Regions from separate parts of the Vagococcus sp. CY53-2 genome, predicted to be linked through region 2. Evidence: predicted binding sites of a transcription regulator. Region 2 holds the regulator's gene; each other region holds the start of a gene.
The links. Region 2 encodes LexA, which represses DNA repair genes until DNA is damaged. Its sites were predicted from a motif close to CNAACANNTGTTNG; they were not measured.
Positions count from the first base shown of each region.

Region 1: ruvA (Holliday junction branch migration protein RuvA) is a predicted target of LexA. The motif match lies at 1,293-1,306, and genes of this name have one in related genera.
Region 3: uvrB (excinuclease ABC subunit UvrB) is a predicted target of LexA. The motif match lies at 4,113-4,126, and genes of this name have one in related genera.

Region 1 covers NZ_JALAHP010000003.1:164,133-172,602, forward strand. Annotated here, with positions in the region: gene ruvB (Holliday junction branch migration DNA helicase RuvB) at 1-642, opposite strand, end outside; gene ruvA (Holliday junction branch migration protein RuvA) at 658-1,275, opposite strand; gene msrB (peptide-methionine (R)-S-oxide reductase MsrB) at 1,387-1,812, opposite strand; gene MN581_RS06705 (Maf family protein) at 1,819-2,370, opposite strand; gene mutL (DNA mismatch repair endonuclease MutL) at 2,385-4,310, opposite strand; gene mutS (DNA mismatch repair protein MutS) at 4,326-6,920, opposite strand; gene MN581_RS06720 (YlbF family regulator) at 6,933-7,316, opposite strand; gene MN581_RS06725 (TIGR00282 family metallophosphoesterase) at 7,341-8,141, opposite strand; gene MN581_RS06730 (NAD-dependent epimerase/dehydratase family protein) at 8,288-8,470, shown strand, end outside.
Region 2 covers NZ_JALAHP010000001.1:672,536-681,005, forward strand. Annotated here, with positions in the region: gene glsA (glutaminase A) at 1-560, opposite strand, end outside; gene MN581_RS03245 (MDR family MFS transporter) at 789-2,228, shown strand; gene tkt (transketolase) at 2,518-4,518, opposite strand; gene MN581_RS03255 (DUF896 family protein) at 4,616-4,858, opposite strand; gene lexA (transcriptional repressor LexA) at 5,004-5,624, shown strand; gene MN581_RS03265 (hypothetical protein) at 5,736-5,924, shown strand; gene MN581_RS03270 (M42 family metallopeptidase) at 5,973-7,016, shown strand; gene MN581_RS03275 (50S ribosomal protein L25/general stress protein Ctc) at 7,376-7,996, shown strand; gene MN581_RS03280 (hydroxymethylglutaryl-CoA synthase) at 8,152-8,470, shown strand, end outside.
Region 3 covers NZ_JALAHP010000007.1:48,193-56,662, forward strand. Annotated here, with positions in the region: gene uvrA (excinuclease ABC subunit UvrA) at 1-2,054, opposite strand, end outside; gene uvrB (excinuclease ABC subunit UvrB) at 2,067-4,067, opposite strand; gene MN581_RS09020 (C1 family peptidase) at 4,218-5,552, shown strand; gene MN581_RS09025 (LCP family protein) at 5,600-6,547, opposite strand; gene MN581_RS09030 (MalY/PatB family protein) at 6,648-7,823, opposite strand; gene MN581_RS09035 (FeoA family protein) at 7,986-8,222, shown strand; gene feoB (ferrous iron transport protein B) at 8,212-8,470, shown strand, end outside.

The DNA.
Region 1 (8,470 bases), on a different contig from region 2:
AGCAATTTCATACGCACCACTTTCCTCTATCACCACATCAAAAATATCTGACGAGCGAATAACAATTTCTTTCAAATCAGCTTCATCATAGTATTCCATATGACAAATAATCCCAAAGCGATCTCTCAAAGGTGCTGATAACATACCAGCTCGTGTCGTTGCCCCTACCAAAGTAAATGGAGGCAACTCAAAATGAACAGGATGAGAAGTAGGCCCTTGTCCTATCATAATATCGACATAAAAATCTTCCATAGCTGAGTACAAAAGTTCTTCCGCCACACGTGGTAAACGATGAATTTCATCAATAAATAACACGTCCCCTGGTTCTAACTCATTTAGTATTGCCACTAAATCTCCTGGTTTTTCAATGGCTGGTCCACTCGTTGTTTTAATGCTGACATCCATTTCATTTGCTATCACCATAGCCATCGTTGTTTTTCCTAATCCCGGTGGTCCATAGAGTAAGACATGGTCAAGTGCTTCATTTCGTTGTTTGGCTGCCTTGATGTAAATTGTCAATTCATCTTTCACTTTTTGTTGACCAATGTATTGCGATAATCGTGTTGGCCTAAGCGACTTTTCTACCATTTCTTCCGCGTCTAATGTTTCAGAAGAGACAAGTCTTTCTTCTTGTTCTGACATCTTCTTTACCATCCCCTACTTTTTCATTAATAATTTCAACCCAATACGTAAGTACTCGTCTGTTGTCTTATCTTGATAACTTTCAAGCTCTTTTTTGATTTTCTTAATCTCTCTTTCAGAATACCCAAGTGCTTTTAGGGCTTCGATTGCTTCATCTAATTGTTGCGTTGTCTCTACAGTAAATAAATCTTCTTGTGTGGAAATAGTGGTCGTTTCAGATGCTTCGACTGCAACATCATCTAATTTACCTTGTAAATCTAAAATCATTTGTTGTGCTGTTTTCTTTCCAACACCTGGGAATTTCGTTAAATACGTCGCGTCTTGCGCTTCGATTGCTTGAACTAAACCTGAATGGTCATCTAACGCCATAATCGCTAATCCACTTTTTGGTCCAATTCCTGAGACACTAATTAATTTTAAAAATAGTTGTTTTTCCTCTAATGTGGCAAACCCATAAAGTAAATGGGCATCATCACGAATAACCTGATGCAAGTAAACCGTCACCTCTTGATTTAAATAAGCTGAATAGCGAAATGGATTTGCCACCGCAATTTGATAACCTAATCCATTTGTTTCAACGACTATATAATAAGGACTAGTAAATGTTACTGTCCCTTTGATGTATTCATACACTTGTTTTCTTCCTTTCACGTACGCATGTTCCCTAAAATTGTACCATATCCCGAACAATTATCCTATGCTTTCCTTATTAAAAAAAGCCCCCATAAATATGGGAAGCCCTAGTTAATTAAACAGTGCTAAATATTCAGCATAGCCTTCTTTTTCTAAATCTTCAACTGGAACAAAACGTAACGCAGCACCATTAATACAATACCTTAGTCCACCTTTGTCTTGTGGTCCGTCTGGAAACACATGACCTAAGTGTGAATCAGCTTGGGAACTTCTGACTTCAGTTCGCACTCTTGCAAGCGTAGTGTCTTCAAGTTCTTTTAATGTTGCTATAGGCTTTGTAAATGATGGCCACCCACATCCAGCGTCATATTTATCCGTTGAAGAAAACAATGGTTCCCCACTAACGATATCTACGTAAATGCCATCTTTATCAAACTGGTCATACTCACTTGAAAAAGGACGTTCTGTGCCATTTTCTTGAGTGACTTGATACTGTAAAGGGGTTAATGTTTGTTTTAACTCTTCTTTATTTGCCAACTTTCTTCACCTCCCTAATTCTTTAAATAGTTGGTTTAAATAACCAACTGGTAAGCCAACGATAGAAAAATAATCCCCTTTTATCTCTTTGACAAACACACTTGCTTTTCCTTGGATACCATAAGCCCCTGCTTTATCCATTGGTTCACCAGTTTTAATGTAACCAGTGATGTCTTCTTCATCCAAATCATAAAACAACACATTCACAACTTCGATATGTTCATATATTTTTTCAGGGGTTATCACACAAACGGCTGTCATTACGCTATGTGTCTTACCACTTAGTTTTTCTAACATATCGTAAGCATCTTTTTCATCAATCGGCTTCCCCATAATGTCATTATCTAACACAACTGTTGTATCACACCCAATTACTGTTTCATTTGGATAAAGTTTAATAATTTCTTTAGCTTTTTCTCTGGCCATGCGACGAACATAATCTTTGGATAATTCATCTAAATTGACCGTTTCATCTATATCGGCTGGGCTTATCGTAAAATGACTTGTCACAAATGACAATAACTCTTTTCTTCTAGGTGATGCTGACGCTAGTATCATGTACGTCTTCCTTTCTAATGTGGCTCTTGAATTCGTTTAAATAATTTTTCCATATCCTGATTGGTAAAGTGAATCAACACAGGGCGACCGTGCGGACAATTAAACGGATTCTCACATGTTTCTAACTCGTCTAATAAGGCTCGTGCTTGACGTTCATCCAAATGATGGTTGGCCTTAATTGATTGCTTACAACTCATCATAATTGCTGTAGCCTCACGAAAGGATTTTACTTCAACTTTTCCTTCTTCTAGGAAAATATCAATCATTTCACGGATGGTCGACTCTTCTTTTCCAACTGGATACCACGTTGGATGAGAACGGATAATAAAACTCTGTTGTCCAAAATCCTCTAACTCAATCCCGACTTCTTCAAACACCGATAGATTTTCTTTAATCTTTATGTAATCATCTACTGAGTATTCCAAAATAATTGGCACAAGAAGTTGTTGTTTGTCTTCCCCAACGTCTCCTATTTTTTCTCTAAAATACTCATACTTGATACGTTCTTGAGCGGCATGTTGATCAATAATATAAAGTCCCTCATCACTTTGGGCAAATAAATAGGTGCCATGCATTTGACCAAAATATTCTAAATGGGGAAAACTGTGCGTTGATGTTTCTTGCGTATCAGTTTTTGGTAGATCAACCACTTCTTCAATCACTTCATGAGAAACAGTATTTGATTCTATGTCACTCTCTTGCGTATAAGTCGCATCATCTAATTTTTCTGAGACACCATTTGTGTAATCTTTTGCTTCTTTAAATAGTTCTTTTTCTTCATTATTTTTTAAATAAAATTCACCCGTCAATGAATCATACGCTAAATTGGTATCTTTAATTTGTTGTTCACGCTCTAGTGGTTTAGCAGAATGCTCAAATGGTAATTGTTGTTGCTCTACTTTAATCGTTTCAACTTGTTTTTTAAATGGTTTGCTATCATTCACGCGAGGAATCAGCACTTCCTCACCCAACGTTTTAGCAATGCTTGTTTCAATTAGCGTAACGAGTTCTTTTTCTTTACTTAGGCGAACTTCTTGTTTAGTTGGATGAACATTCACATCAACAAGCAATGGGTCCATCTCAATTGATAACACGGCAATCGGAAATCGACCAACCATCAGTTTTGAACCATATCCAGATACAATGGCTTTATTTAAAATAAAATTTTTGATGTAGCGACCATTGATGATGAGTGAGATATAATTACGGCTAGCTCGTGTCACTTCTGGTAAAGACACATAACCTGTTAGCTTAAAATCCAAATCATCCCCTGATACTTCAATCATTTTTTTTGCTGTATTAACACCATAAACACCGGCAATCGCTTGTTTTAAATCACCACTTCCTAGTGTTCGTAACATTCGATGACCATCATTAGTTAATGAAAACGAAATATCTGGATGGCTCATAGCTAACCGATTGACTACATCACCAATATTAGCTAACTCTGTTTGTAATGTTTTAACATATTTTAGTCTAGCTGGTGTATTAAAAAAGATATTTTCAACCGTTATACTAGTTCCTTTACGCAATGAGTGAGACTTGTGCTCTTTTACTATACCACCTGATAGAAAGAGATAGCTTCCTTCTTCACCAGTTGATGTTTCAAGTGTCACCTCAGATACTGAAGCAATACTGGGTAATGCTTCACCACGAAAACCGAGTGAACGAATACGAAACAAATCTTCACGGTTATGAATTTTACTGGTGGCATGGCGCTTAAAGGCATTTAACACGTCATCTGAAGAAATTCCTTCCCCATTATCAATTACTTGAATTTTCTTTAATCCTGATTCTTCAATAAAAATATCAATTTTCGTACTACCAGCATCAATCGAGTTTTCAAGCAATTCTTTAACGACTGAAGCGGGACGTTCCACTACCTCACCAGCAGCAATTTGGTTGGCTAAAATCTGTGATAACTCTTCAATTTTCGCCATGCTTCTAGCCTCCTTTTACTGCACTTTTTTTTGTAATTCAGATAAAATATTTAACGCTTCGAGTGGCGTTACACTTAACAGATTTAAATTTTTAATATCATTCACCACTTCAACTGATTCAGGTGTTTCTTCTGAAAACAGTGATAGTTGTGCCGCATCTTCTGTTGATGTTATTTCTTTTTCAAAAATTAGATGTGCGTCACTAACTTCTGTTGTGTGAACTGCTTGTGATTCAAAATTTTCTAATAAATCAGATGCTCTATGTAGTAAATTCGTTGGTAATCCTGCTAGTTTAGCTACATGAATCCCGTAACTTTTATCAGCTGGACCTTCCATCATTTTGTGTAAAAAGACGACTTCACCATTTTCTTCCACTGCTCCAACATGACGATTGCTAACACCTTTTAATTCTTGTTCAAGTGTTGTAATTTCATGATAATGCGTAGAGAAAAGAGTTTTAGCTCCCACATATTCGTGAATATATTCGATAATTGCTTGAGCTAATGCCATTCCGTCATACGTTGCAGTTCCACGACCTAACTCATCAAATAAAATCAAACTATTTGGTGTCGCATACTGCAATGCTTGATTTGCTTCCATCATCTCAACCATAAACGTACTTTGTCCTGATATCAAATCATCTGATGCCCCAATTCGGGTAAAAATCTGATCAAAAATAGGTAAAACTGCTTTTTCAGCGGGAACAAAACAGCCAATTTGAGCCATAATAACTGTTAGAGCTAGTTGCCTCATATAGGTACTTTTTCCTGACATGTTTGGTCCAGTTATTAGTAAAATCATCGTGTCTTTATCCATCTCAATACTATTTGGCACATATTCTTGACTGCCTAATACTTTTTCAACAACCGGATGTCTTCCATTATCTACTTGAATAATCAATTGATTCGTTGTCATTTCAGGTCGAACATATTGATATGTTTCACTAATTTCAGCAAATCCTTGTAAAATATCAAGTGTTGCCACAGCTTTTGCGAGTGACTGCAACCGTTCAATTGACTCTTTGACCGTTTCTCTTACTTCTAAGAACAAACGATATTCTAATTCTTGTGATTTTTCTTGTGACTCTAAAATTAGTGTTTCCATCTCTTTCAACTCAGGTGTAATATATCTTTCTGCGTTGGCTAGTGTTTGCTTTCTTTCATACCGATCAACTGGTACATCTTGAATATTACTTTTTGTCACTTCAATAAAATAGCCAAATACTCGGTTAAATTTAATTTTTAATGTTTTTATGCCTGTCGCTTGGCGTTCTTTGGCTTCCATTTCGGCTAACCATTGTTTGCCATTTTTCATAGCATCACGGTATTTATCTAACTCATCATTAAAGCCATCTTTAATAACATTCCCCTCAGTAATCGATAAAGGGGCTTCTTCATTAATTGACTCACTAATAATCGCAACTAAATCATCCATTGGTGTAATTTGTTCTAACAATGTACCAAACTGACCATTATCTAATCCTTGAATGATATTTTGAATCATCGGAATTTGCTCAAGTGATTGTTTTAATTGAAGCAAATCACGCCCATTAACTGTCCCAAATGCCACGCGTCCGGCTAATCGCTCTAAATCATAGACATGGCGTAAATACTCTTTTAAATCCATTCGCTCAAAATAAGCTTGAGTCAAACTTTCAACCATTTCTTGCCTCTCTTTAATAGCTGATAACTTTAATAAAGGGCGATCAATCCATTGTTTTAATAAACGCCCACCCATCGCTGTTTGGGTTTCATCAAGTAGCCAGAGCAATGTGCCTTTTTTATCTTTTGATCGAATGGATTGCGTTAATTCTAAATTATATTTAGAGTAATAATCCATTTTTAAAAAGTGACTTGGCTCATAGACTTGAGCTTGCTGTAAATGACTTAACTGTCTTTTTTGTGTGTTGGAAAGATACGTTAGTAATATCTGTGTTGATAATTTGGCTAACTTATCCTCTATTTTTTCCATCAAATAACTAAATTCAGATTCTATTTCGCCTATCGTTTGAGGTGACTGAACAATCGATTGTGATTCAAGCCACTCTAATAACGACTGTGGCAAGTCACTTCCGATTACGATTTCTTTCGTTCTTAACCCACTGCACTCATTTTGAACTGTCTCTTCATCTAGCAATGTGGCAACATTCATTTCCCCTGTACTTAAATCCGTATAAGAAAAACCATAGCGGCCACTAACCTCATCATAGACAATCGCTGTTAAAAAATTATTTTGCTTTGCATCGGTTTCTTGCTTTCCTAGCGCAGTCCCTGGTGTGACTAACTGAACGACTTCACGTTTCACCATACCTTTTGTGGTTTTAGGATCTTCAACTTGCTCACAGATTGCCACTTTATACCCTTTTTCAACTAAAATATCAATATAATTGGCAGCAGAATGATGGGGCACCCCACACATTGGTATCGGATTTTCTGCATTTTTATTTCGACTAGTTAGCGTTAATTCTAATAATTGAGATACCTTTTCTGCATCCTCATAAAACATTTCATAAAAATCACCCAAACGATAAAATAAAAAAGCGTCTGGATATTGCGCTTTGATTTCAAAATACTGCTCCATCATTGGCGTATGTTTTGTTTTTTGTGGCATACAATCACTTCCCTACTCTTTTTCATTTAATAACTTTTCTAATGAATCGTTCACTTGCGATTGCAATAAAGACGTTAAATGATGCAACAAATCATTGGCTTCAACCAAACACTCCCTATATTCAAGTACTAGTGGATGATGATCAAATGCTTCTTGCAGTTCATCGGCTTGTCTTAACATTTCTTTTTCAGCATTTGGTTTGTCATAGTGAGCAAACTTCACTGCTTCTTTTTGCAGCTGTTTGATTTGTTCCACCATCTCTTTTAATCCATCGTGTTTATCAATTTTTTTCTCTATTCTTTTATAAGCTTTTATGGTGTCGTGATCTTCTAAACTCTCTAACAAGATAGATAAAGACTCATTTATTTGTGCATCATAGACTTCTCTTTTCTCCATCATAAAAGCCCCTTTCTTATTACACTATTCTCTAAACGGACTATCTGCACTAATGGTATTTGCTTCTATTTTTTTCGCTTTTCCTGTCTTATCATCAATATCAATCACACAATAAGATAAGATTGAACGCCCACTTGTAACCACTTCAAAACGATGTGGCAAAGCGGTACGAAACTTTTCAATAACAGCTGTTCTTTCCATACCTAAAATACCATCATATGGCCCTGTCATCCCAACATCTGATAAATAAGCTGTTCCTTCTGGCAAAATACGTGCATCATTTGTTTGAACATGTGTATGTGTCCCAACAATAGCAGAAACACGTCCGTCTAAAAACCAACCCATTGCTTGTTTTTCACTCGTTACTTCTCCATGAAAATCAATAAAAATATGAGATGTTCTTTGTGATGCTTCTTCAACTAATTTATCAATCACATCAAATGGATCATCTATTGGTATCATAAACGTTCTTGCTTGTAAGTTAATGACGGCTAACTCAATCGTATTTACTTTGACATAAACAATCCCTTTTCCAGGTGTTGTGTCTTTTGGAAAATTCACTGGTCGAACCATTTTTTTTGCGTCCTGTATAAACTCAAAAATATCGCGATTATCCCAAGCGTGGTTACCCAAAGTCACCACATCTGCCCCATATTGTAAGATTTCTTTGTATATTTTTTCTGTAATCCCACGACCTGCTGCGGCATTTTCACCATTCACAATCGTGACTTGGGGATGATATTTTTTCTTTAACTTTGGAAGATAGGTGCCTAAGGTTTCTCTTCCTAATGACCCGACAACATCTCCAACAAATAATAAACGCATTTATTTTCCTCTTTTCTAATTAGCTACCTATATATTTTAACAAGTTTCAAACCTAAATAAAAGAAATCAAAATTTTTTCTATCTTTCATTCTATTATTTTTATGTTAGAATGGAAAAAATAGTGTTTCTTGAAAGGGTGAAACATCATGCCAAACACACTACTTATCTTCGGAGGAAGCGGTTTTATTGGACAAAAAATTTGTCAAAAAGCGATAGAACAAGGCTATCACGTTTACAGCATTTCAACGCACGGTAAACCTAGTATAAATGAAAAATGGGTACATCATGCAAACATGACTTGGATTGCCAGTGATGTAGTAAAACATGAC
Region 2 (8,470 bases):
ACGCCTTCAACCTCTTTTGAGAGCATATTATTCCCTTTTAAATAATAAGCTAGTGAACGATTAATATCTCCAGTTTTTGCCTCTGACTGATAGATTTCCTCATTTAAAGAAATGGTATTATCATGACAGATTTCTTTAATAAAGCTTAGCAATCTACTATAACAGTCATCAGGAGAACTTCCCTGAATTAACGATGTTGTTTCAATAGCCCCTATATTAACAAAAGGATTAAGTGGGTGTTTATCGTGATTTATTTCCATATTAAGAGGTGAATTAAAAGAAAAACCAGTGGCTTCAGTGTTTATATGGTTTAATACATTAGACAAACCATTGTCCTCAATGGCTAACAATAATGCTGGCACTTTTGAGATACTCTCAATAGCAAATTTAACAGAAGAATCACCTACTGATAACATATCCCTTGTTTTTATATTATACAAAGTTATCCCTAGCTGGTTGGGATTCACTTTTGCTAGAGCTGGGATATAATGAGCGTTTTGACCTTCACTACAATATGATTTATTTTTTATCACCAATTGTTCTAATTCCTTTTGATTCATTATCCATCATCTACTTTCATCCAATTTTGTCATAATATCAGTTTGCCTCACACAAAAGAAAAAATAATGTTATTTTTACAAATCTTCTTAGTTTTTTATCCTACGGCAACTGGTCAACATGACAAAATAAGATATTCTACGAAAAATGACAATAAATCATAAACATTTTCATTAGTTTTTCAAAAAAGTAGCGTAATATCACATCATATGATTTAAGGAGGGATTTTTATGGAACAACCAATTGTCAAACTCAAACATCGTAATATATTAGTCATTACAATTATTATTGGAAGTTTTTGCACTGTTTTAAACCAAATGCTTCTAACAACTGCTTATCCTGATTTAATGCGCCAATTTTCTGTCTCAACCTCAACGATTCAATGGCTGACAACCGGATTTTTATTAGTCAATGGTATAATGATTCCAGTTAGTGCTTATTTTATGAATAATGTTCCCACTAAAAAATTATACATTGGGGCGATTACTCTTTTTTTAATAGGAACCATTATTTGCTTTGTCTCAACTTCTTTTAACCTCTTATTATTTGGTCGAATCATTCAAGCTATGGGAGTTGGTATCTCACTTCCTCTTTTACAAACCATTATGTTAAGCATCTATCCTGAAAATGAGCGTGGTAAAGCACTAGGTATTGCAGGGATTGTTATCGGTCTTGCTCCAGCTATTGGTCCAACGCTTTCTGGTTGGGTTATCGATACTTTCAACTGGCGTTACTTATTTGGCTTACTTATCCCCATCATTCTTTTTGTTATCGTTCTATCTATTATTTTTATGCAGAATGTGCTTCCCTTGCATCCTTCAAAAATAGATATTCCTTCACCTATCCTATCCACTCTTGGTTTTGGTAGTTTACTTTATGGGTTTTCTCTTGTCGGAGATCATGGCTGGACAGATCCTCTTGTTCTTTTATTACTTATTTTAGGGACTGCCCTTGTGGTGATTTTCTGCAAAAGACAACTTAAAATCAGTAACCCTTTTTTGCGTATGGAGGTCTTTAAATCAAAATTATTTATTAATACAACCATTTTAAGTGGTATTGTGAATATGGCTATGGTTGGTGCTGAAATGGTACTCCCTCTCTATATCCAAAATGTTCGTGGGTATAATCCATTTCATTCTGGATTAGTGTTATTTCCAGGTGCTTTAATCTTAGGCATTATGATGCCCATTACTGGTAAATTATTTGATAAGTATGGAGAAAAATATTTATCAATTATCGGAATGAGTTTACTAACAATTGGGACTGCTTGTTTATGTACACTAAATGAAAAAACACCTATGCATTTTATCACCATTATTTACGGCGTCAGAATGCTAGGTGTCAGTATGGTTATGATGCCAATAACCACAGCTGGTATGAATTCACTACCTGATACTCTCATTAGTCATGGTTCCGCTGCAAATAATACAGCAAAACAATTATTCAGCTCTATTGGGACAGCCATCTTAATTAGTTTCCTATCTCAAGCAACCCTAAAAGATATGCCGCATAAATCACTTCTGTTAAGTTCTCCTATTACTTACAAATCAGATGTGTTATCTGCTACTTTACATGGTTACAATATTGCCTTTATCGTCGCAACACTATTTTGTGCAATGGGTCTAGCGCAAGCCATTTTTATGGGCATGAACAAATCTTTGAATAAATAAAATAAAAATCTATGTCAACAAAGTAACATTGACATAGATTTTTATAAATAATGATTAGTTTCATAGTTCTAAAACGTGTATGCATTGAAAGGAACCTTAGTATGTTTTTTGGAAGCATTCAAAACAATATAGCGAGTTAAAATAAGGCTTAGTCCTTAATCAACTTTTGTGGCGCTTTTTTTATTTTTTACTATTATACAACACTATCTATTCACACCACTAACTAATTATAAATTATATCATAATAAACAAAAAAACCCGAAAGTTTAAAAACTACCGGGTTTTTTTATTATAAAGAATTAAATGTTTTTACAACATTTTCTACTGTAAATCCGTATTCTTCAATCACTTTATTGCCAGGTGCACTGGCACCAAATCGATCAATGCCCATCGTTTTTCCAGACAAGCCAACATAACGTTCCCAACCAAATGTTGCACCCATTTCGATTGATACACGCTTGCTCACTGATGAAGGTAACACACTTTCTTTATAAGCTGTATCTTGTGCGTCAAATAAAGTAGTCGATGGCATTGAAACGACTGACACATCCACGCCTTCTTTTTCATACAACGCTTTTTGAGCATCCATTGCCAATTTAACTTCTGATCCAGTCGCGATTAAGATTCCGTCTGGTGTGTCACGTTTTGATGGAGATAATACGTATGCTCCACGTCCCACGCCTTCATAGGCTTTTTCTTTTGTTCCTTCAAGAACAGGTAAGTTTTGTCTTGATAAAGCTAAAACAGTTGGTGTCTCCGTTGACGTTGCGGCCAATTTCCATGCAGCTGATACTTCATTGCCATCAGCTGGACGAATTAAGTTTACATTTGGTATCCCACGTAAGCTTGATAACTGTTCGATTGGCTCATGCGTTGGACCATCTTCACCAACCGCAATCGAATCATGTGTTAACACAAATGTGACAGGGGCTTTTTGAATCGCTGATAAACGTAACGCTGGACGTAGGTAATCAACGAATACAAAGAATGTTCCACCATAGACACGTGTTCCACCATGCAAAGCAATCCCATTCATTGCTGCTGCCATACCAAATTCACGAACCCCAAACCAAATATTACGGCCTTCATATTGTCCTGGTTCAAAATCTTTTTCAGCTGCCACCATGGTATTATTTGATGATGATAAATCGGCAGATCCTCCCCAGAATGATGGGATTTCTTTAGATAAGACTTGAATGGCTTCTTTACTTGTCACACGACTTGCCGCACTTTCACCAAGTTCATATGTTGGTAAAACAGATTCCAAATCAACTGTCACGTCACCTTTGAAGGCTTCTTCAAATTGTTTCGCTAGTTCTGGATAAGCAGCTTTATAATCAGCAAATTGTTTTTGCCACTCTGCTTCTGCTTTTTCACCTTTTTCTACCATATCAGCGTGGAAACGTGTTGCGACTTCTTCTGGTACAGTAAATGCTGGGTAATCCCAACCGTAAGATTTTTTAGCAAACGCCACACCTTCAGCTCCAAGTGGTGCACCATGAACTTTGTTTGTCCCTTCGTTTTCAGCACCAAACCCAATCACTGTTTTGACTTCAATCATGGTTGGTTTTGTAGTTTCTTTTTGTGCGGATTCAATAGCATTCGCAATTTCTTCTAAATCATTGCCATCTTTGACTAAAATGTGTTGCCATCCTGATGATTCAACACGACCTTTAACGTCTTCCGTAAATGACTTATCTAATGGTCCGTCTAATGAAATACCATTTGAATCATATAACACAATTAATTTACCAAGTTTTAAATGACCAGCTAAACTGATTGCTTCTTGAGAAATACCTTCCATTAAATCACCATCACCACATAAAGCATACGTGTAATGGTCAACGATATTAAATTGATCTTTGTTATATGTTGCAGCGAGGTGCGCTTCTGCCATCGCAAATCCAACACTCATCGCAATTCCTTGACCTAATGGACCAGTTGTTGCTTCTACCCCATCTGTATGATGAACTTCAGGATGTCCTGGTGTCAAACTATCCCATTGACGGAATTTTTTTAATTCCTCCATTGGTAAGTTATAACCTGACAAATGAAGTAAACTATAAAGCATTGCAGAACCATGTCCTGCCGATAACACAAAACGATCACGGTCTACCCATTGTCTTGATGTTTTAGGATTGACCTTTAAAAATTTTGTCCAAAGAGTATAAGCCATTGGAGCTGCCCCCATGGGTAATCCTGGATGTCCTGAATTTGCTTGTTGAACCATGTCTAAACTAAGGGTACGAATTGCATTCACACCTAGTTGATCAATTTGATCAAATAACATATAACGCCCTCCTATTTAGGTTTTTTTTACCTTTATTGTATTTTACATCTAATAATATTATTTTACAAGCGTTTTTATAGAAATAACACATGCAATTTTATCGATCATGTAATCCTTTTTCTTTTTGGATTTGTTTTAATTTCTCAGGAGTAACATCTGTCCCCTCTTCATCGACTACTTTCATTCCCTCAATGTGATTTCTCATACCTTTTCTAAAACTATGTAAATATTCTTCCCTCAATAATTGTTGTTCTTTTTTTTCAACGTCAGTTAGTCCCTCAGTTGTTTTTGCTTTCTTTGCTAGCTCATTAATTCTTGCTAATTTTTTTTCACTTAACATAAGTCACGACCTCCTTAAAGTACTACCTAAATAGTAGCTTAAAAAAGATAAAAAAACAATTATATATCGTTCAAACGTACGAACATGCGTTTGATTTTAAGAAAAAATTATGTTACACTCAAAAAAAAGGAAATGAGGTATCATCATGTCAACTAAACGTTCTTCTAGGCAATTAGACGTTTTAAAATATATTCATGAACAAGTTGAAAAAAAAGGGTATCCTCCAACTGTAAGAGAAATTGGAACAGCTGTTAACCTTTCATCAACGTCTACTGTTCATGGTCACTTATCACGTTTGGAAAAAAAAGGATTGATTACTCGTGATCCAACTAAGCCCAGAGCAATCGAATTAACAAATGAAGGGTTAAAAATGATTGGCGTTAACTCTCCTTTTATTCCAATGCTTGGTGTTGTAACTGCAGGTGAGCCAATCTTAGCTGTTGAAGAAGCATCAGATTTTTTCCCATTACCTCCTGACTTAAAATATGAACAAAACAGTTTATTCATGTTAACCATTCGTGGAGATAGTATGATAAATGCTGGGATATTTGATGGTGATCATGTCATTGTAAGAAAACAGTCATCTGCTATTAATGGTGAAATTGTTATTGCTATGACAGATGAAAATGAAGCAACATGTAAAAGGTTTTTTAAAGAAAAAAATCATATTAGATTACAACCGGAAAATGATACATTAGAACCAATTATCTTAAACAGTGTCGCTATTTTAGGTAAAGTGGTTGGACTTTATAGAAATCATATTTAATAAAGCATAACACTATGCTTTATTTTTTTCTTTACAAAGGGAACGGATGTTTGTATAATATATTCAAAGATAAGAACATATGTTCTATCAAATAGTTTAAGGAGTGGTTTTATGTTTGCTATCAGAAGATATGCTCTAATTTTAATTGTCTTAATTATTGGTGTTATTTTAGGTAATATGGGATTAGATGTTGCATTAATTATATTGACCCCACTTGTATTATTATGGTTAATGCTTTGGGATGAAAAAAGTTATCGTCGCTCTCAACAAAAACATAACCATCTATCCTATAAAAAATAAGCATTGCTTTTTATGAATGATTCATCTACCCTTAATTAAAAAGAAAGGATGAGTCATTTGTATAAAGATACTATTGAATTAACAAAGGAATTAACCAATATTCCTTCTCCAACGGGAGATACTAAAAAAATTATTGCATTTATTAGTAACCTATTAAATAAATCTGGTTATAAGCCTTGTATTAATAATAAAGGAAGTTTAATAATCACTGTTCCTGGAACAAATCAAGAGAAACAACGATTTATTACTGCTCATATTGACACGTTAGGTGCTATGGTTCGTGCCGTTAAACCAGATGGTAGGTTAAAATTGGACTTAATTGGTGGGTTTCATTTCAATTCAATTGAAGGTGAATACTGCACAATTCATACTCAAAATAACGGAGACTACACAGGTACGATTTTAATGCATCAAACTAGTGTTCACGTTTATAAAGATGCTGGAACAGCTAAACGCGACCAACAAAATATGGAAGTTAGAATTGATGAAAAAGTATTTTCAAAAGATGAAACAGAACAACTTGGTATTCAAGTAGGAGATTTTATTAGTTTTGATCCAAGAACAATTATTACACCATCAGGATATATAAAATCTCGTCATCTAGATGATAAAGTTAGCGCAGCTATTCTAATAAATTTTTTAATCAATCTAAAAGAAACCAAACAAACCTTGCCATACACAACCCATTTCTTCTTTTCAAATAACGAAGAAATCGGTTATGGTGGAAATTCAAATATTGATTCTCAAGTTGTTGAATATGTTGCAGTTGATATGGGAGCTATGGGAGATGATCAACAAACAGATGAACACACCGTATCTATCTGTGTCAAAGATGCTAGTGGTCCTTATCATGTAGACCTTCGAAATCATTTCGTGTCACTGTGCAAGGAGAAAAAAATTCCTTACCAATTAGATATTTATCCTTATTATGGTAGTGATGCATCTGCTGCAATGAAAGCTGGAGCAGATGTTAAACACGGGCTAATTGGAGCAGGTATAGAGTCAAGTCATGCTTATGAAAGAACCCATAAAGATTCTATTGACGCTACTGAACAATTAGTAAGAGAATATTTATTTAGTTCTTTATCATAACAAAAAAACAAACTCATGGAGTTTGTTTTTTTGTTTAAAACTATATCACTTGACCTTTTCTTCTTTTCGTCGTATGGTTAGTTCATAAGCTTATATTATAGTGTGGTTTAAAACCATGATGAGCAGGCAATATATGGATTGCTTAAGTCCTTAGTCACCATATTTAACTTATTAATTAGTATTTAATTATTAAGATTGCCTCAAAAGGTATAATATAATCTTATTGTTCGTTATTGATAAATTTAACACACTTATCAATATCACCTAGATTAATCGATTAGCTCATCACAACGATTACGTCTACATGAACTAAATAACGAACTAATTAAGATGTTATATTCTAAAGGAGGAAATTATTTATGTCAGTAGTGTTAAAAGTAGAAGAAAGAGCAACTAGACCAAGATCTATCCGCAGAAAACTTAGAGAAGAAGGACGTGTACCTGGAGCTGTAAATGGTAACGGTATACAAAATCTATCAATTTCTGTTGATGCCCGTCAACTTGAAAAAGATATTCGTGAAAATGGATTAAATGCTGTTTATGTATTAGAGTTAGACGGTAAAAAAATTAGTACATTATTACATACTTATGAATTAGATACATTCACTAAATCATGGATTCACGTAGAATTCTTAGCAGTAGATATGTCTCAAGAAACTGAAGTAGAAGCTGAATTATCACTTGTTGGAACTTCTAAAGGAGTTAAATCTGGTGGTATTCTAGAACAAAACTTATATAGTGTTATTGTATCAGCTACTCCAGATAAATTACCAGAACGTGTTGAAGTAAACATTGAAGATTTAGAAATTGGAGATTCTTTAGTAGTTGCTGATATTCCTAAACATGATGAGTTTACAATCATTACAGATGCAGAAGAACAAATTTGTGCTGTAGTTGAAATGGCTGCTCCTGTTGAAGATGAAGCTAACGATATCGTTGCAGAACCTGAGTTAGTTAATGCTAAACCTGAAGAAGCTTAATTAAAAAATATACTAAACAGAACTCTTTTTAAGAGTTCTGTTTTTTTATACTTTAAGAGATTACTAAAATCACTGAAGAAGTTCCACTCTTTATCTCTTTCTATGATAGAATACTTATAAATGACTCTTATTCTAAAAGAAAGTAGGTTAAATGTATGGTTGGTATAGATAAAATAAATTTTTACACCCCAAACACATATATTAAATTAGAAGAACTAGCAAATTATCGTGGGGTAGATCCTGATAAATTTACTATAGGCATTGGACAATCAAAAATGTCTGTTCCTCCTATAAGTCAAGATACAGTCAGCATGGCTGCAAATGCCGCCTATCCTCTACTTACAAAAAATGATTTAAATAACATAGATTTAATCGTTGTTGGAACTGAAACAGGTGTCGATGCATCAAAATCAGTTGCTTCATTTATTCATCAACTACTAGACATCCATCCTTTTGCAAAATCAGTTGATTTAA
Region 3 (8,470 bases), on a different contig from region 2:
TCAATAATTTTTTCAATTGATTCATATCCTGTAATTTTATCAAATTTACCAGGTTTAGCTGAGTTACGATTGATTTTTTGAGCAAGTGCTTTTTTTAAAATCGTATTAACCAATGTACTTTTACCAGAACCAGAGACACCAGTAACCGCAACAAATTTCCCCATCGGAAATTCAACTGATAGATTTTTCAAGTTATTTTCTTTGGCACCAGTAATTTTAACACATTCACCATTGCCTTCACGTCGTTCTGTAGGGACATCGATTTTCCTTTTACCAGATAAATATTGACCAGTTAATGAATGTGGATCTTTTTCCACTTCTTCTGGCATTCCAGCTGATATAATTTCTCCACCTTGTTCACCAGCACCTGGACCAATATCGATTAGATAATCTGCCGCTCGCATTGTATCTTCATCATGTTCCACAACAACTAGTGTATTACCTAAATCACGCATCTTTTTAAGCGAATCAATTAAGCGATTATTGTCTCGCTGATGCAATCCAATAGATGGCTCATCTAAAATGTATAGTACACCTGATAGATTTGACCCAATTTGAGTAGCGAGACGAATACGTTGTGCTTCTCCACCCGATAATGTTCCAGCAGAACGGCTTAGCGTTAAATACCCCAAACCGACATTTTCTAAGAAACTTAATCTATCTTTTATTTCTTTTAAAATTGGCTGTGAAATTATGGTATCTTGTTCACCAAACGTTAACTTGGACATATAATTTAATGATTTATTTACTGATAAATCACTGATTTCTCCAATATGTTTCCCATCAATTTTTACCGATAAGGCTTCTTTGTTTAGTCGATAACCATGACACGTTTCACATGTTAATTCTGTCATGTATAGCTTCATTTGTTCTCTTGTATAATCACTATTTGTTTCGTGATAACGACGATTAATATTTGTTAAAATCCCTTCAAAAGGAATATCAACATCACGCACGCCACCAAACTCATTTTTATAGTGGAAATGGAACGTCTTTTCTCCAGACCCTCTGAACAATAAATCTTTTTGTTCTTTTGTTAATTCTTTAAATGGTGTATCAAAATCAATACCAAATTGTTCGCAGGCTTGTTCTAACATATTTGGGTAGTAATTTGAGCTGATTGGATTCCACGGTACAATCGCTCCTTCACGCAACGTTTTCATCTCATCTGGAACAACTAAGTCTGCATCTACTTCCAACTTAACACTTAATCCATCACACTCTGGACACGCACCAAATGGCGTATTAAATGAAAACAATCGAGGTTCAATATTGCCTACTGTAAATCCACAGTAAGGGCAAGCATAATGCTCGCTAAACAAGATTTCCTCTTGTCCAATAACATCAACCAATACATAGCCGTCAGCTAGACGTAATGCCAATTCAAGTGAGTCAAACAATCTTGAGCGAACGCCATCTTTTATCACAATACGGTCAACGATAATTTCAACATCATGCTTTTTATTTTTTTCTAACTCTGGCACTTCAGAAATATCATAGGTTCCCCCATCAACTCTCACTCGGACAAACCCATCTTTTTTGATTTTTTCAAATACTTTTTTATGTTGTCCTTTTTTCCCACGAATGAGTGGTGCTAGAATCTGAATTCTCGTTCTTTCTTCTAACTCTAACAATTTATCTGTCATCTGCTCTGGAGACTGACTACTAATTTTCGTACCATCATTTGGACAAATAGGCTCACCTACTCGAGCGAATAATAGCCTTAAATAGTCATTTATCTCCGTGACGGTCCCAACTGTTGAACGAGGATTTTTACTGGTTGTCTTTTGGTCAATTGAAATGGCTGGACTCAGCCCATCAATACTATCAACATCTGGCTTATCCATTTGCCCTAAAAATTGTCGTGCGTATGACGACAAACTTTCGACATAACGACGTTGCCCTTCAGCGTATAACGTATCAAATGCTAAGGAACTTTTTCCTGAACCAGAAAGTCCTGTAACCACGACGAGTTTATCTCTTGGAATAGTTACATCTATATTTTTTAAATTATGTGCTCTTGCACCACGAATCACTATTTTATCATTTGCCATATACCTTATCTCCTATTTACTTGCTTTTAGTTCTAGCAACGTATCTCTCAATGTGGCAGCTTTTTCAAAATCAAGTGCCTTGGCAGCATCTTTCATTTGTAACTCAATATCATGTAAAACAGCTTCTTTTCCATCTCTATCCATTGCATTGTATTGTTCTTTAATAGACACTGAATCAGCTGATTCATCTTCGCTTTCTTTTGTAATGCGAATCAAATCACGAATATCTTTCTTAATTGTTTTCGGTACAATACCATGTTCGGCATTATATTCTTCCTGAATAGTCCGACGACGACTTGTTTCTGACATCGCTCGCTCCATTGAGTCAGTAATCTTATCAGCATACATAATAACTTTACCGTCGGCGTTTCTTGCCGCTCGTCCGATGGTTTGGATAAGTGAGCGTTCACTACGTAAGAACCCTTCTTTATCAGCATCAAGTATGGCAACAAGTGACACTTCAGGAACATCTAATCCCTCACGCAATAAGTTAATCCCTATTAAAACATCAAACTCACCTAATCGTAAATCGCGAATAATTTCTGTTCTCTCAAGTGTTTTTATGTCACTATGTAAATATTTTACTTTAATTCCTAATTCTTTAAAGTAATCCGTTAAGTCCTCTGACATTTTTTTCGTTAACGTCGTAATAAAGACACGCTCATTTCGTTCAACACGTTCATATATTTCACCGACTAAATCATCAATTTGCCCCATGATTGGTCTTACTTCAATTACTGGATCGAGTAAACCAGTTGGTCTAATAATTTGTTCCACAATGTCATCTGTTTGTTCCATTTCATACGGTCCAGGAGTAGCAGACACATACATAATTTGGTCCACTTTTTCTTCAAATTCTTCCAATCTAAGTGGTCGGTTATCTAACGCACTAGGTAATCTGAAACCATAATCCACTAACATTTGTTTTCTTGCTCTGTCCCCATTATACATGCCCCTAATTTGAGGCATCGTAACATGGGATTCATCTACCATTATCAAAAAATCATCAGGAAAAAAATCGAGTAAAGTGTAAGGTGCTTCTCCTTCTCGTCTTCCATCCATATGCCGAGAGTAATTTTCAATCCCTGAGCAATACCCCATCTCACGCATCATTTCAATATCATAATTAGTTCGCTGTTCTAATCGTTGGGCTTCTAATAATTTTTCTTCACTTCTAAGTTCTTTTAAGCGCCAATCTAATTCTTTTTGAATTTTAGCGATGGCTTCTTCTAAATGCTCTTCATTCGTCACAAAGTGAGTCGCGGGGAAAATCGCCACATGCTCTCTATCTCCAATAATTTCACCTGTTAAGGCATTAAACTCTCTAATGCGGTCAATCTCATCACCAAAAAATTCAATTCTTAAAGCAAAGTCATCTTTTGACGCTAGAAATATTTCCACAACATCACCGCGTACACGGAAACGTCCACGCTGAAAGTCAATGTCATTTCGTTCAAACTGAATATCAACTAAATGTCTAAGAAGTTGATCCCGTTCCATTTCCATCCCTTCACGTAATGACAAAACTTGATTTTGATATTCTCTAGGATCACCTAAGCCATAAATACAAGACACAGATGCCACAACAATCACGTCATTTCGCTCTAATAGGGAACTAGTCGCTGAATGGCGTAATTTATCTATCTCATCATTGACACTCGAGTCTTTTTCAATATATGTATCACTTGAAGGAACATAGGCTTCTGGTTGGTAGTAATCATAATAGCTCACAAAATACTCCACTGCATTATTTGGAAAAAACTCTTTAAACTCACTGTATAGTTGTCCAGCAAGTGTTTTGTTGTGTGCAATAATCAGGGTAGGTTTATTAACTTGCTGTATTACATTAGACATGGTGAACGTTTTACCAGATCCTGTTACCCCCATTAATATTTGAGCTTTTTCATTATTTTCTATATTCTTGACTAATTGTTTAATCGCCTCCGGTTGATCACCAGCCGGCTCATATTTCGACACTAAATCAAAGGTATTGTTTATTTGTCTATCAATCATGCTGAAACTCCTTTAGATTTACTTATTTCCTCAATTTTATCATACCGAACATACTTTCGCAAAACAGTTCGCTTTATAAAAAAATAATCGATTTAGTGTTATTTTAAAGAATGTTGGAGTAGAATAGAAACAAAAGAAAGGTGTGGTGACATGGTTAAATCAATTTCAAATAAACAAATCAAACAAATGGAGCAAACATATGTGGCTAATCATGAACATTTATTAAGCCAACGTGCAGTGATGAAAAATGGAATTTTAGCTTCATCAGAAAATCAAAAGGCAATCGTCGAAAATAATCCGGTCTTCTCTATCGACTTAGATACAGGAAACGTGACAAATCAAAAACAAAGTGGTCGTTGTTGGATGTTTGCAGCACTTAATACATTTAGACATGATGTCTTAAACAATCATCACATCAAAGACTTTGAATTATCTCAAAACTATACATTTTTCTGGGATAAATTTGAAAAAGCAAACTATTTCTATGAAAATATTATCAAAACAAGCAACCAAGAATTAACAAGTCGTGAAGTGGCGTTCTTACTTGCAACCCCTCAACAAGATGGTGGTCAATGGGATATGCTTGTGGCGATTATCCAAAAATATGGTATTGTGCCAAAAACAATCATGCCTGAAACATCAAGTAGTTCAAGCAGCCGTGAGTTAAACACTTACTTAAACAAAAAATTAAGAAAAGATGCTTTAACACTTAGAACCTTAATAGGTAATGGTACATCCGAAGAAGAAGTTGAAACACGCAAAGTTGAGTTGCTACAAGAAATCTACAATCTACTAAGCACCTCTCTAGGTACACCACCAACTGAATTTGATTATTCTTACTATGATAATGATGGTAACTATCACTTAGAACAAGGCTTAACACCAACTTCTTTCTATGATAAATTCGTTGGAACTGATTTAAATGATTATGTCAGCATTATCAATGCCCCAACAAAAGACAAACCTTACAATCAAGTTTATACAGTTGATATGTTAGGAAACGTCGTTGGTGGTAAAGAAGTTCGTCACTTAAACGTTGATATTGAAACATTCAAAAACTTAGCTATCGCGCAATTAAAAGATGGCGAAAGTGTGTGGTTTGGTTGTGATGTTGGCCAATCGTCAACAAGAGATACTGGTATTATGGCAACTGATATTTATAGTGTACAAGATACATTAGATATTAATTATGATATGAGTAAAGCAGAACGTTTAGATTATGGTGAAAGTTTAATGACTCACGCAATGGTCTTAACAGGCGTAAACTTAATCAATGATAAACCAACTAAATGGAAAGTTGAAAATAGTTGGGGGGATAAAGTTGGAACAAAAGGTTATTTTGTCATGAGTGATGATTGGATGAGTGAATACACTTATCAAGTCGTTGTAAACAAAAAATACCTTTCTGATGACTTAAAAGAAGTCATTGAAAAAGATGATGTCACTGTTTTAGCTCCTTGGGATCCAATGGGAGCTCTTGCATAAAATAGAAAAAAGAGTTGACCACTTTTAAGCGGCTAACTCTTTTTTTATTATTGTAGTTGTGATTTAATTAAATTTTGTACACGAGCCAGTTCTGTTTCAGGAATTTCCTGATAAGAAATCCCATCAATCATCACTCCCTCACCTTGCAAGGTATCACTTTCGATGTGTTTAAAACTATCACGATATGTCATCGCAATCTCAAACATTTCATCCGGTTCTAAATCTGTTTTCATATTATTTTCTATTGCCGTTAATATTTCCTTATAACGTTTTACACCTGTAAAACCTAATGCCTTGTCAGCAATAGCTTCAATAACCTGTTGTTGTCGCACTTGTCTACCATAATCTCCATTTGGATCCTCATATCTCATCCGTGTATAAGCGAGTGCTTCTTTACCATTTAATTTGATTGGTCCTTTTTTAAAGGTCATACCATCTTGTTCAAATTCAAATTTGTTTGTTACCTCTACTCCATCAACTGCATTGACCAATTCTTCAAATCCCATCATGTTAATCCAAACATAATGATTTAAGTGCATATCTAATAAATGGTCGACAGTATCCATCGCCATTTTAGCTTGTCCATAAGCATAAGCATGAGCTATTTTTTCTACTGAATTATGTCCAACAATTTCAGCCCGTGTATCTCGTGGAATACTAATTAAAGTTGTTTTCTTTTCTTTAGGATTTACTGTTGCGACAAGCATCGTATCTGAACGTCCCACATCATTTCGTCCAAAATCACCAGTATCTAGTCCTAATAATAAAACAGAAAAAGGCTCTCCCTCTTGAATATTTTTATCATCGGATCTTCCTTCAACTGGTTCGCTTACCTTATTCGCCACGCCTTTTATATCAAAATAGGTTTTGGCCAATAAAACTCCTGATCCTACTATAACTAATAACAAAATTGTCACCAATACTATTATGGATTTTTTTAATTTACTTGACTTCTTTTTAACATTTTTTTTACGTCTACTTTGTTGATTACCCATCACACATCTCCTAAAAAAACCAATTTTATAGCACTAATTTTACCATAATGATTATTAATCCTATCATTTTTTTAGGTTAACCTTAAATAATTTTTAAAGTCTATGAATTTTTTATTACTTTTTCTAGATTTTTTATAGCTAACTCAATATTTTTAGGATGTGTGGCTAAATTGATACGAATAAACGTCCCACTGTGTTTACCAAACCATTCACCGTAATCTATCGCTAATTTAGCTTTATCTTGGACAATTTCTTTCATTTTATCTTGTGTAACATAACAAGATAAATCAACCCATGATAAATATGTCCCCTGTTTTTCATATACAATCGCTTCTGGTAATAATTTCTTAAATAATTGAGTCATTAAATCAAAATTATCATCTATGGTTTGATTCAATTCATCTAGCCACTGTTCTCCAAAATCATAACTTGCTTGCGTAGCAATAACCCCCATCAAACTAGTTGGATTACTGATTCTCGTCTTGATAAATTCATCATATCTTACTCTTAAATCAGGTGATGGAATAAAAATATGCGAATGAAGTAAACTTGCTAAGTTAAATGATTTTGATGCAGCATTCACCACAATTAATTTATCAAAATCGACACCCTCTACCCCTAAATAACTAATAAATGTATGACCTTTTGCTACAAAATCTTGATGAATCTCATCAGAAATCAATAAGACTTCATATTTTTGACAAATATCAGATATTTTCTTTAATTCCTCAAGTGTCCACACACGCCCAACAGGATTATGCGGCGAACAAAAAATCAGTGCTTTGACGTTTTCTTTTTTTATCTTTTCTTCCATCTCTTCATAATTAATCTCATATCTACCCTGATTAATCACTAAGTCAGATACAACTAACTTGCGTTTATTATCCTTTACCACATCATAAAACGGGTAATATACTGGTGAACAAATCATGACAGCTTCTTGTTCTTTTGTAAAACATTGAATTAAGTAATGCAGTGAATTCACGACACCTGTCGTAAAACGTAACCACTCTTTTTTAACTTCAACATTGTGTTGGTTTTTTTGCCAAGATTTCACTGCTTGGTAATATGAATCAGGTACTACAGAATAACCAAAAACACCATGATTGATTCTTTCAATCATTTTATTTTGAACCTCTTCAGGAATTTTAAAATCCATATCTGCTACCCACAAAGGAAGTAATCCTTCACTTCCAAAGTGTTCTGTAACCCCGTCCCATTTTAATGAGTCTGTTTGATGACGATCCACATAATACTTATCATAAAAATTTGTCATGTCTTTTTTGCACTCCTTTTTTAATTAATATCTCATTCTATCATATATGACAATTAGTAAAAAAGGGGTTATTTTTACACAATGACAGAAAGGGTTGATTAAACTATAAATTAGGTTTAAAATAAAGATAAATTAGGCAAACCTAAAAAAGGAAGCGAAATGATGAAAACTTTATTAAATTTAAACCTTAATGACCAAGCTACTATCTCTCACATCTCTCACCCAGATGCAGATATGAAACAACGACTATATGACTTAGGTTTCTATCCTGGAACAACTGTCAAAAAAACACTTATCAGTCCAAAAAGTGATCCAATTGCTTACCGCTTGAGAGGAACAACTATTGCATTAAGAAATTCTGATGCACAATATGTGGAGGTGTCTAACGATGACAACTGAAGAAAAAGAGACCTTTGTTATTGAACGTAAAAAAGAATCGGATGTTGTGATTACATTAGCTGGAAACCCTAACGTGGGTAAGAGCTCAGTTTTTAACGAACTAACTGGACTAAGACAACACACTGGTAATTGGCCTGGAAAAACGGTTGATTTAGCCCAAGGACGAACTGAATTTGAGGGACAAGGATTCATATTAGTCGATTTACCTGGTACCTATTCCCTATCAGCTCACTCAGTAGAAGAAGAAG